DNA from 4 places in the Paenibacillus sp. FSL R5-0887 genome. Region 1 is predicted to be linked to each of the others. Evidence: riboswitches for the same ligand, from Rfam matches in the RefSeq annotation. Region 1 holds a riboswitch; each other region holds the start of a gene.

Region 1 (3,145 bases):
ATAAATGAAATTGATCACGCCAACGAAATTCAAAACGGGCTTTCGAAAGAGCATTATCCCGGTCTTGTGCTCCTTTATGCCCTTTCGCCAAATCTGCGGCATGAGCCGCTATTTTATAAGTAATGACCCCTATACGTACATCTTCCTTATTAGGCAGGCCAAGATGTTCCTTCGGAGTTACGTAACATAACATAGCTGTACCGAACCAACCAATCATCGCTGCACCTATAGCAGAGGTAATATGATCATAACCAGGCGCAATATCTGTAGTCAGTGGACCTAATGTATAAAAAGGGGCTTCGTTACAAGTTTCAAGTTGCTTATCCATATTCTCTTTAATCAAGTGCATCGGCACATGTCCTGGACCCTCTACCATCACCTGTACATCATGACTCCAAGCTATAGCTGTTAATTCACCTAACGTCTCTAACTCGGCAAATTGTGCTTCATCATTCGCATCAGCAATCGAACCCGGACGTAATCCATCGCCTAGGGAAAAAGAAACATCGTACAGCTTCATGATTTCACATATCTCTTCAAAATGTGTATATAAAAAGTTCTCTTGATGATGCGCAAGACACCATGCCGCCATGATGGAGCCACCTCTTGAAACAATGCCTGTCATACGTTGTGCAGTCAACGGGATATAACGAAGCAGAACCCCCGCATGAATGGTAAAATAATCAACCCCTTGCTCCGCTTGCTCAATGAGCGTATCACGGTATACTTCCCACGTTAAATCTTCCGCTTTCCCATTCACTTTTTCCAACGCTTGATAGATAGGCACCGTTCCAATAGGAACAGGAGAATTACGGATGATCCACTCGCGTGTCGTATGAATGTTTTTACCTGTTGAGAGATCCATTATATTATCTGCACCCCAGCGGGTGGCCCATCTCATCTTCTCTACCTCTTCCTCTATGGATGAGGATACTGCGGAATTTCCTATATTGGCATTGATCTTCACTAAAAAATTGCGTCCAATAATCATTGGTTCACTCTCTGGATGATTGATATTCGCTGGAATGATGGCGCGGCCGCGGGCTACTTCATCTCTTACAAATTCCGGTGCCACATTCTCACGAATCGCAACGTATTCCATTTCCGAAGTAATAATCCCTTTGCGTGCATAATGCATTTGAGAGACATTACGCCCCTTTTTCGCTCGCAAAGGTTTTCTATGGAGCGCTGGAAACACTTCCGCCACAGCTTTTCCCGTTGCATTCCCGTTATCTTCAGGCTTCATGGTTCTTCCTTCGTACGCTTCCGCATCCCCTCGTTCCTCAATCCAGCTTAGACGATTGGGCTCTAACCCCTGACGAATATCAGTATGAATATTAGCATCCGTGTAAGCCCCGCTTGTGTCATAGACATGAATTGGGGCATTCTCCTCTTCGCCGTCTATGCCCGCAGTTGGACTAAGTGAGATCTCCCGCATAGGCACCTGAATATCAGGCCGTGAACCCTTTACATACACTTTTTGACTTGCTGGAAAAGCTGATAGATTGATTGGATCGTTGTTCAATTCGCTTGTCATCTCAATTCCTCCTATAAGGTGATTTGATCAAGCGGAGACGGTCTACTCCCCCACAAATAGAAAAGGCCACATCTGTATAAGATGCGGCCTTAGAGTAGACAAATAGAAATAGAACTCCATTTCCTCCGCTGGCATTATCCAGATCAGGTTTGACGGTCGATAGTTATAACTATCCTCTCAGCCTGGTCCCACCAAGCTCCCGTGACTATATAATTGCTACTTCAAAGTATAACCGAAAAGAGAAAATTATCCAAATCTACTCAAATGTGAGATCAATGTATACGTTAGTTTAACACCAATACCCCAAATCCTTCCAGAAGCACCTCGCCCGACAATGTTGTGCCGCTCAGTAAATCTGTTTTGGTCTCATGAAGATGGATCGTGACAGGAGTCTCACTATAATTAAGCAAAAAAGCATAACTGGAAGAAGCTCCGGTACGGACTTGCAGTTCTACCTCTTCTGGGAGCTCCAGCCAATCTGCTGGTGATTGTAGATCAATTAAATTTATGATCTCAGCCGCTGCCTGTTCATTAAATACGGCTCCGTAATACCAAACCTCACCCTTGCCGCGACGATTTCTAGTTACCGCCGGTTTTCCCGCATAATAATCAGAGGCGTAGACCGCCATCACTTCAACCGAAGCTTCCTCTATTTTGAGAATATCATTAAAGTCATCTGCTCCTGTAACGACTTCGGTCACGCCCGACCAGCTAATTGTTGTTGGCTGACGACTGCCCTTAACCATTGTGAATTCTTCAACTGTGATCCCGCATAGATCCTTAGCAGCACCTGGGAAAGGACGCATATAACATTGTCCGCGCTCATCCTTATAGCCGGTTCTACAGCCGAAGATCAGTTTGCCGCCTTGCTGAACATATTCATCCAGCAGTGCTGCTGTCTCATCTGTCATAATCGCTGGGTGAGGATAGATAAGCACGTCGTACCTTGCAAGCTCCTCCAGCGTTGTTTTTTTGCGTAAATAGAGTACGTCATTCGGGATATGCTTCCGCTGAAGCGCCTTGTACCACTCCTTATTGCTCTTCCACATAAACGGGCCATGCCAAACATCGTATTCTCCATCCCACTCATTGTCATAATCACGAACAATAGCAATGTTAGCCTGATTACGAGTACCGACAAACGCATGACCTGCTGCTGCCAGCTCCTGACCGATCTGCCCCGCTTCCCGCACTCTCCGGTTAGGCTGATTATGATAGTCATTGATTCCATGCCAATAAATTTCATTGCCCATCGTAGCTGTCCGCCAGCGGAAATATAACACCATATCTGCTCCATGAGCGATCGACTGATAGGTCCATAACCGCATCTGCCCGGGCTTTGGAGAAGGCATATCCATCCGGTTCACCCAGCCACCCGGGCCCGACTGCTGCTCCATAATGCAGAAATTCGGGGATATCGAACGAACAACAGATAACGACAGTCCCCAGCCTCTATCATTCAGCGGATTCCGCTCATTCGGGTCATAAAAAATAGTAGAGAACTGAGGATAGGAATCATAGCTGAAGAAATCCAACAGTTCATCCGTCATTTCATGGCTATCGAGATGCCCGAACAGACCGTTCGTGGTTACCCACTGCTTAGGGGCA
Region 2 (3,145 bases), on a different contig from region 1:
AGCCGTCAAAAACACCACAGCCACTTTGCTCCACAGCGTATATCCGAACCACATAATAAAAATGGGGGATAGCGCAATTAATGGGACCGTCTGGCTAATGATAAGGAAGGGATAGATGGCCTTTTCTACGGGGCGAAACAGGAACATTCCAATGCCCAGCAATACACCAAAAATCACAGAAAGGACAAAACCCACCAGTATCTCCTGTAACGTCGCCAATAAATGCTGTCCAAATAATAATTGCCTGTGCTCGATCAATGCGATGCCAATAGATGAAGGTGCAGGGAGAATAAAGGCTGGAATCAAGTGAAGGCGAACAGCTGACTCCCAGATTACAAGAATGAGCAGTACCAGAAGAAGGAAGGGACCATAGTTGTCTAGATGTTTTTTAAAAGGTATAGGTTGCATGCAATCTTCGCTCCAACTCTGCCCGTAGTGCTATAAACCGGGGTTCATAGTTCATCTTATAATGTCTTGGTTTTGGTAGATCGACATTGATCTCCTGTAATTCGCTGTGCGTACCGCCAGATAATAAATAAATCCGGTCACTGAGCAATAGTGCTTCTTCCAGATCATGAGTGATGAGCATAATCGTCTGATTCAGTTCACCCCATAACTCCAACAGCCAACGGTGTATCTCACGTTTGGTCATGGCATCGAGAGCGCCAAAGGGCTCATCCAGCAGCATAAGACCACTTCCGTCTCCAGCCACTAAGGTGCGCAGAAATGCTACTCGCTGTTTCATACCTCCCGAAAGTTCATGGGGATAAGCCTTCTCTACATCTGTTAAGCCGAAGCGGGCCAACATTTCCCGAATCTGAGTGATCGTTTTCTGTTTACTAAATCTGGGCTTGATCTCCCAGGGCAAAAGGCAGTTGTCGAGCACCGTTCTCCAAGGCAGCAATAAATCCTGCTGAGGCATATAAGCGATCTGACCTAAACGACTAGCGGTTGAGGGGAGCGTAGGGAGTTTTATTTTTCCATGAGTAGGTTCGAGTAAACCGGCAACCGTTTTGAAAAATGTGCTTTTCCCGCATCCGCTAGCACCTACTACGGAGACGAATTCCCCTTGCCTGATATCCATGGATAGATTTGCGAATACAGGGGGTTGTTCAGTTTCCGGAAAAGAGTAGGTTAGGCCTTGAATAGATAAAATGGTCGTGATGATCTAACCTCCTAATATTTTTGTGGAGCGTCTAAACAAATAAAGACCCATCCATTTCCAGAGGAAATGAATGGGTCAAAAAGTTCATTCTGCATAATAACACTTAACATGCTTGATGAAAATTCTGCTCCACTTCCCTCCGCTGGTATGATCCAGATCAGGTTCCAAGGGTCCGGAGCTTGAAGCTCCGTCTCAGTCGGCCGACTCCCCTAGTGAAATAACAGGTCCATATTAATTTGTTTATAAATATACCATATCTTTCTGAGAAGTAAAGAGAGAAAGAAGTGAAGGATTAATCCAAGATTGGGTAAGATATAAGTAGAAATCTAGTTAATATTACAATTCCGATGTATATAATCGGAAAAAAGTATTGACGATCATGTGATGGCAGTGTACTATTCAATTTACCGGAAAAAAACCGGATAGAGAGAGGGGATTTAATAATGAAAAAATGGAGTTTAACTATTATATTGGCGTTAACCGTGGTTCTTGTAGCGGCTTGCGGCAATAATTCGAATACCAATACGGCTGCTGAACCAACAGCTGGAACGAATGGTGGAGCAGCATCTTCAGCGCAAAACAGTTTGGAGGCTGTGAAGGCCAGCGGCAAATTGCGGATAGGTACAGAAGGGACTTATGCACCTTTTACTTATCATGACACTGCGGGGAAATTGACGGGTTTTGACGTGGAAATTGCCGAAGAAGTAGCCAAACGTTTAGGTGTTGAAGCTGAATTTTTTGAAACTCAGTGGGATGGTATTTTTGCTGGGATGGATGCGAAACGGTTTGATGTCATTTTTAATGAAGTTTCCATTAACGAAGATCGCAAAGTGAAGTATGATTTCTCTGAACCCTATATTGTATCCAAGGCAGTATTGATCGTGAGCGAAAACAATGAGGATATTAAGACCTTTGCTGATCTAAAGGGTAAAAAAGCCGGACAATCCCTGACCAGTAACTTATCCGACATCGCTCGTGAGAACGGTGCTGAAATCGTAGCTACGGACGGTTTCAATCAAGCGATGGACCTGCTGACTTCGGGACGTATTGATGCAACTGTGAATGATGGCTTGTCTTATCTGGATCTGAAAAAACAAAAACCAGATGCAAAAATTAAAGTGGTTGATGAGATTCCTGAAGGCTCACAAAGTGCCGCGGTATTCCTGAAAGGCAATGATGAGCTGGTGAATGCGGTCAGTGATGCGATTAAAGAGATGAAAAGTGATGGAACGTACTTGAAAATTTCCGAGAAATACTTTGGAGCTGACGTTTCAAAATAATACAAGGCTAGCAAGGCTAATTAAGCCTAGAAGCTAAAAAGGATGTCTGAATAATGGATGACCGCAAAATACAAATTTTCTTAGATACACTGCTACCCCTGCTTAAAGCCGGGGTGGCTTTTACCATTCCGTTGGCGCTACTTTCCTTTGTGCTTGGATTGATTTTGGCGATCCTAACCGCGTTGGCACGTCTTTCACCGTGGGTAATTCCGAAGCTAATCGCCCGTTTTTATGTATGGGTCATTCGGGGAACCCCGTTGTTAGTGCAGCTATTTATTATATTTTATGGTTTGCCGGCTGTTGGTATTGTACTCGACCCTTTCATTGCCGCCACCATTGGATTTACCCTTAGCGTAGGGGCTTATTCATCGGAAATCGTACGCGCTGCTATCCTGTCGATACATAAAGGCCAGTGGGAAGCTGCCTTCTCAGTCGGGATGACTCGTGGGCAGGCTCTGCGCCGCGTAATTCTGCCACAAGCTGCACGCGTTTCTGTACCGCCGTTATCCAATTCTTTTATTAGCTTGGTCAAAGATACATCGCTTGCAGCGATCATCACCTATACGGAGATGTTTAGAACTGCTCAGCAGGTAGCCTCTACCACTTATGAGCCTCTGCTGGTATACTCCGAAGCAGGATTGTTTTATTTAGTGTTCTGTTCTGTGCTGTCGGCGCTGCAAAATTACTTGGAGAAACGACT
Region 3 (3,145 bases), on a different contig from region 1:
TGTGAACAGCTGCATCGAATAACCAAAATGTGCACGGGTCAGTCGCTGTGCAGCCAACGCCATCTCCTCTAGCAGCGGCGTTGCTGCCGGAGAGAGCAATGCCAGCAAATCATTTTCGTTCAGCTTGTCTTTTCCAAGCGCCCGCTTAACGTCATCCTCCCGGAACTCCTTCCACAGCTGCTCATAAGGATACTGCTCCAAGCGGGCCAGTGTGTCAAAAAAGCTCATGCTAATCTTCCCTCCTTTCGTGACCTATCAAATTCAGTTCAAAAATCCAGTCAACGGTGACGAAGCAAAAGCAACTTCTTCTACAGGACCGAGTCCTGCCAAATAAGCTTTGCGGCCAGCGGCTATCGCCTCGCGGAACGCTTCCGCCATGACGAGCGGATTACGTGCCGTTGCAATAGCCGTATTAAGCAGAACAGCAGCGGCCCCCATCTCCATTGCTTCCGCCGCTTCCGAGGGCTTGCCAATTCCGGCGTCTACAATAATCGGCAAATTCACTTCTTCAATAAGAATACGCACAAGCTCCTTAGTGCGCAGGCCGCGATTCGTCCCGATCGGCGCACCAAGCGGCATCACAGCAGCAGCACCGGCATCTCTCAGACGTAAAGCAGCCGAAAGGTCCGGACTCATATAAGGCAGTACTACAAAACCCTCCGCTGCTAAAATCTCTGTAGCTCGTATGGTCTCCAGATTATCTGGAAGCAGGTATTTCTGATCATTGATCACTTCGATCTTGACCCAGTTCCCCAGTCCCGCAGCTCTTGCTAATCTTGCAATACGGACTGCCTCTTCCGCTGTACGCGCTCCTGAGGTATTAGGCAGAAGAGTCATGTGACCGGGAATGTGGTTCATGATATTTTCTGCTCCACCTTGCGGGTCCACTCGGCGAAGCGCTACAGTAATCACCTGAGAACCAGAGCTTGCGATCACTTCGGGGATCAACGTATTCCGGCTATATTTTCCGGTTCCGATAAATAATCTACTGGTTAATTCGATGCCGCCAATATGTAACGGGTCATGCATGAAATTACCTCCCTTTGGTTCGTATAAATTTCTCAAAATTCTATACCGCTCCATCTCAACCCCCACCAACAAAGTGCACCAGTTCCAAACGATCATCCTCGCTCAGAGCAGTACTTTCATAATTCTCCTTACTGACAATTTCTCCATTCAGCTCAATGATCATCAGACGACCCGACCACTCAGGAAGACTGATCAAATCAGCTATAGTTTGAATACCACCAGAACACTCTGCGGATTTCCCGTTAATCAACAGCTTCATTCTGAATCACCCCCTTCGCCCATGCTGTTACCTCCAGGCTATGAATGAACCGCCTTATGAATAGCTTTGGCGGCCTCATAAGGATCATCCGCTCCGCAAATACCGGACATCACAGCAACTCCTGCCGCACCTTGTCTAATGATCTGCGCCGCATTAGCGGGGCTAATTCCTCCAATCGCAATTACAGGAATAGAGCTGGTCTCCACCGTTTCTGCAAGCAGCTCTAACCCACGTGCGGGCAGCCCTAACTTGCTATCCGAGGGAAATACATGACCAAACAAGCAATAATCAGCTCCCTGCTCTGAGGCATTCGCCGCTTCTTCCGGAGAATGAACCGATCTCCCCAGCCGAAGCTGAGGTGCAATTCGCCGGGCTGTAACCGGACTCAGACTGTGCCAAGCCAACTGAACCCCCGCGGCACCAGCTGCCAATGCTACATCGATCCGGTCGTTGATTATCAGTTTGGTAGCGGGCATACCGGCAGCCAACAGCTGCTGTGCCGCAGCGAGCAGTTCGCATGCAGGACATTGCTTATCTCTCAGGTGAATATAATCGACCCATGTCTGCACCGTGACAGCTAGTTCAACAAAATGTCTCAGCTGTAGCTTGCCGTCTGATATTAGATGGATCTCAGCTTGCAACATCACGATCTCCTCTCTCACTTCCCTGTAGGTCAGTAAAAAACAAAAAAACTGCCCCCCGTAAGGAAGGCAGTCAGAATCTGTATATAGACGGCACTACAAATAGCCCGACAACAGAAATTCGTTCTCCACTTCCCTACGCTGGTCTTAACCAGATCAGGTTCAAAGGGTCCGGAAATCCATTCCGTCTCAGCCAATCGGCACCCCTAGTGACATAAATATACAATTTTAAAATGCTAACGTGGTTTATAGTAACATATTTTTTTATTGAAATACACCCATTTATTCACATTAGCTGTACTGATCTAACCGTTTACTACCTCGCCACCATTTACATGAATAACCTGTCCAGTCACATAACTGGAATCGTCAGAGGCCAGATATACATAGGCTGGTGCCAGCTCTTCTGGTTGTCCAGGCCGTTTCATAGGCTGTGTACCTCCAAACTCGCTAACCTGTTTTGCATCAAAGGTAGAGGGAATCAGCGGTGTCCAGATTGGACCTGGTGCAACACCGTTTACCCGTATGCCCTTCTCTGCCAGATTCGTGGACAAGGATCGTGTGAAGCTAAGAATAGCTCCTTTAGTTGATGAATAGTCCAGCAGCTGCGGGCTTCCGCGATAAGCGGTAATTGAAGTTGTATTTATAATTGTAGATCCTGCTTTTAAATGAGGCATAGCTGCTTTTGTTAAATAGAACATCGCAAATATATTCGTACGGAAAGTACGCTCAAGCTGCTCGGAAGTAATATCCTCGATCTTAGCTTGCGGATGTTGCTCTGCCGCGTTATTGATGAGAATATCAAGCTTTCCTAAGCCCTCCACCGTCTGTTTAATAAGATCCTTACAGAATTTCTCGTCACCGATATCACCTGGAATTAGGATACATTTGCGGCCTTCCTGCTCGACCTGACGTTTAGTTTCCTCTGCATCTGAGTGTTCATTAAGATATGAAATGACCACATCAGCGCCTTCTTTAGCAAAAAGCACAGCAACTGCACGCCCAATTCCGCTGTCTCCACCGGTAATTAACGCCGCCTTGTCTTGCAGTTTACCTGCTGCTTTATAATTTGCCGGCTCGTATTTGGGCAGCGGCGTCATTTCACTCTCAATCCCTGGCTGATGATGCTGCTCCTGTGGGGGTAAGGTTTTTGTAGCTTGTTTATTGTTGCCTGACATCTTCCCTATCTCCTCTCGTTAAGCAAATTGATAGTTAA
Region 4 (3,145 bases), 1.1 Mb from region 1:
ATAATAAAGAGCTTGAAGCTGCCTATTACGGAGATGGCTACTGTGTTTCCCATGAACGAATGGAGCGCACCTATTTACCGTTTGCTGCACATGTCCTTTTTCCACGCAGGAAGGATGCCGACTCGTTTCGCCGTTTTTCCAGAGTAAATAATCTCGACTGCATTCTGGAGATTCCGCAGCAATCTATATTTTTCAAAATTCTCTCGACGGATATATTCATATGCCCTTTTCAGCTTGGATTCGTGACGATACGTGTCCAGCTGGAGGGGGATTCAATTCCCTTTAGTATTGCCCTAGAATTCGCAGATCGTTTCCGTGCGCTAGAGAATACCTTCATACAGGATGATTACACTTATATTCATTGCGGGGAACAGACCTATGAGATGGTAGAGGATTTTGTCTTCCGAAATTTGGTGGATGGACTGGAGCCATATCTGGATCAATCGGATATCAATGGGGCTTATTTCGAGACCCTTCCTTTTTTCGTAGATGAAAGAATGCAGGTGCAAGCTTTTTATGGCTTTCAGAATGAAGAAAGCTCTGATGAGATTAGTGTAAATCTGCGCTATCGTGCCTCACAGCTTGATGGAATTGATCTGAACGGAAAGCCCTATGCCAGTGCCAGCGATCCAGCATATATTGCGAACTATTGTCATGAACACTCCTATAATCGCTGGGGTCCAGACACGTATTATATGATGAATGAGCAGACCTTTTGCTGCATGACCCGCGCTGAACAGGAGATTGCTGTTAGTCTAGCCAACCAGATGTACGGGCAATATTATTACGGATTTTTACTCAATATTTTCCACAAAATCGTTCTGCTAAAGCTAGCCAATATGCACTCCCGACTTCGGATTAATCATGATTATGAGGAAATAGACAATCTAATCTACTCCATTAATAAGTTCTCGGCAAAGTTCTACTTCTTGGAGTTGATTTCCCAGTCGCAGGGCCGGGAGATATTTCTTCAGCTGCGTAAAGTATACGGAAACGATGCTTTGTTCGAGGAAGTGAAAGAAACCTTAAATGACCTGTTTCAGTATCAGGATAAGTTTCAATCCAAGCGACGGGATAATCTGCTGATGATTCTTACTGTATTTACGGTAGTAAGCGGGATTTACGGCATGAATCAGGTCATTGACGATCTGGATGGAAAGATTCAATGGAGTAAAATGATTGGTTATTCTCCCTTTGAATTTCTTGCCCTCTTCGTGATCATGAGCGGGATTCTGATCAGCGTTGTCCTCACGCTAGGGGCGCTGGTTAGTGAGCTTAAACGGCGTCACCGCAAGAAATATAAAGATCTAGACTAGCAAAAAAGAAACTACTGGATTGGAAAAATTCAGGAGTGCACTACTAGACATTCCGAGTACAGCCGTCTATAATACACCGTATGCGAGAAATATAAGATATAAAGTATGGGTACAAAACTTATGCTTACTTATATTGCACATAGAAATACCCGTTAACTTCATAGAACCAGGGGTGCTGGAATTGGCCGGCTGAGATTGTATCCCACAAGATACTGACCCTTATACCTGATCTGGATAATGCCAGCGTAGGAATCGCCAATTGGTTCTGGTCCCTGTGACCTTAACTAACCTTGCGCCAAGCCAGCGTCCCGATCACTCGGGGCGCTTTTTTTGTAAGATCACTAAAAGATGTAGAAAAACGTACATACTACAACTTACGGTTCATGTTGTGAAGACGGGATTCTTGTAACCTTAAAGGAGAGAAGAAGACATGCACCTTAAAAAAGCACTTACGTTGTGCCTCACCTGTGTACTCATTCTTGCCATTGCCGGATGCGGCAGCAACAATGGGAATACAGCCGGAAACAAAGCAAATGCTACTGATCCAACTGCTTCGGCTGGGACGGATGCTCCAAAAGAGCTCACCAAAGTTAAAGTCGCACTCGACTGGACACCGAACACAAATCATACCGGTCTATACGTAGCTAAGGATCTTGGTTACTACGCTGAAGAAGGTCTGGACGTCGAGATCGTTCAGCCAGGCGCAGCGGGTTCTGATACTATGGTTACTTCTGGCGAAGCCGCATTTGGCATCAGCGCCCAAGAAGGATTAACGCTAGCCCGTCTACAAGGCGTGCCCCTTGTCTCGATAGCAGCTATTATTCAGCATAATACGTCGGGATTCGCTGCTCCAGTAGATCGCAATATTAAATCACCAAAGGATTTTGAAGGTAAAACCTACGGAGGCTGGGGCTCACCGGCCGAAGAAGCAGCCATGAAAGCTATCATGGATCCTGAAGGTGGCGATGTGAAAAAGGTGAAGCTGATCAGTATCGGTGAAGCTGATTATTTTACCGCCGTCAAACGTGACATTGATTTCGCCTGGATTTTCTACGCTTGGACTGGTGTTGAGGCTGAGTTGCGTGGCGAGCCATTGGATATGCTGTACTTAAAGGATTATGCGCCGCAGCTCGATTATTACACGCCTGTGCTGACGACGAGTGAGAAGCAAATTGCAGATCATCCTGATCTGGTGAAGGCCTTCATGAAAGCCACATCAAAAGGTTATCAATATGCCATAGATCATCCGGAAGAGGCTGCCGGTATGTTATCGAAGGCCGTTCCTGACCTGGACGCCGACCTTGTCCTAGCTAGCCAAAAATGGCTTAGCCCAAAATACAAGGACGATGCTGCCCGCTGGGGCGAGCAAAAAACCGAGGTCTGGCAAAATTACGGCGACTGGATGTATGATCTGAAGTTGCTGGATAAACCGCTGGATGCTGCTAGTGCATTCAGTAATGATTTTTTACCGGCGGAGTAAACAACAATTGTAATGAATTACTTCGTTATCAAAGTTGGCTTTTTGAACTTACCTTATAAAATGAGAGGATTGATTATTGTGGCTAACACCCTACTAAGCATTCAAGTAATTCCAAAAACTCCGAACAATGAGGATTCCATCCCATACGTAGATAAAGCGATTGAGGTCATTCAGAAATCCGGCGTTAAACATCAAGTGAATCCACTGGAAACCACAATGGAAGGTGAGCTTAGCGAGCTGCTGGAGGTTGTGCGTCAGATGCAGGAGGCGTTGATCGAAGCAGGCAGTCCAAGCGTAATTTCGCAGATCAAAATCGCTCATAATCCTAACGGAATCAGCATGGATAAAT

The links. A riboswitch is a leader RNA that binds a small molecule or an ion and turns the genes downstream of it on or off. The one in region 1 is predicted to bind thiamine pyrophosphate.
Region 2: linked by a shared signal. The riboswitch ahead of MKY14_RS03705 (ABC transporter ATP-binding protein) and the one ahead of thiC (phosphomethylpyrimidine synthase ThiC) in region 1 are both predicted to bind thiamine pyrophosphate.
Region 3: linked by a shared signal. The riboswitch ahead of MKY14_RS00345 (thiamine phosphate synthase) and the one ahead of thiC (phosphomethylpyrimidine synthase ThiC) in region 1 are both predicted to bind thiamine pyrophosphate.
Region 4: linked by a shared signal. The riboswitch ahead of MKY14_RS25295 (ABC transporter substrate-binding protein) and the one ahead of thiC (phosphomethylpyrimidine synthase ThiC) in region 1 are both predicted to bind thiamine pyrophosphate.

What each region holds. Positions count from the first base shown of each region.
Region 1 is NZ_JBBOCE010000002.1:2,817,606-2,820,750, reverse strand. Features, by position in the region: gene thiC (phosphomethylpyrimidine synthase ThiC) at 1-1,537, opposite strand, end outside; TPP riboswitch at 1,641-1,750, opposite strand; gene MKY14_RS30380 (beta-galactosidase) at 1,822-3,145, opposite strand, start outside.
Region 2 is NZ_JBBOCE010000001.1:822,533-825,677, forward strand. Features, by position in the region: gene MKY14_RS03700 (ABC transporter permease) at 1-408, opposite strand, end outside; gene MKY14_RS03705 (ABC transporter ATP-binding protein) at 389-1,084, opposite strand; TPP riboswitch at 1,283-1,386, opposite strand; gene MKY14_RS03710 (amino acid ABC transporter substrate-binding protein) at 1,609-2,445, shown strand; gene MKY14_RS03715 (amino acid ABC transporter permease) at 2,499-3,145, shown strand, end outside.
Region 3 is NZ_JBBOCE010000001.1:79,005-82,149, reverse strand. Features, by position in the region: gene thiH (2-iminoacetate synthase ThiH) at 1-228, opposite strand, end outside; gene MKY14_RS00355 (thiazole synthase) at 262-1,029, opposite strand; gene thiS (sulfur carrier protein ThiS) at 1,085-1,288, opposite strand; gene MKY14_RS00345 (thiamine phosphate synthase) at 1,327-1,932, opposite strand; TPP riboswitch at 2,046-2,147, opposite strand; gene MKY14_RS00340 (SDR family oxidoreductase) at 2,235-3,107, opposite strand.
Region 4 is NZ_JBBOCE010000002.1:1,672,413-1,675,557, forward strand. Features, by position in the region: gene MKY14_RS25290 (hypothetical protein) at 1-1,316, shown strand, start outside; TPP riboswitch at 1,475-1,585, shown strand; gene MKY14_RS25295 (ABC transporter substrate-binding protein) at 1,747-2,796, shown strand; gene MKY14_RS25300 (thiamine-binding protein) at 2,875-3,145, shown strand, end outside.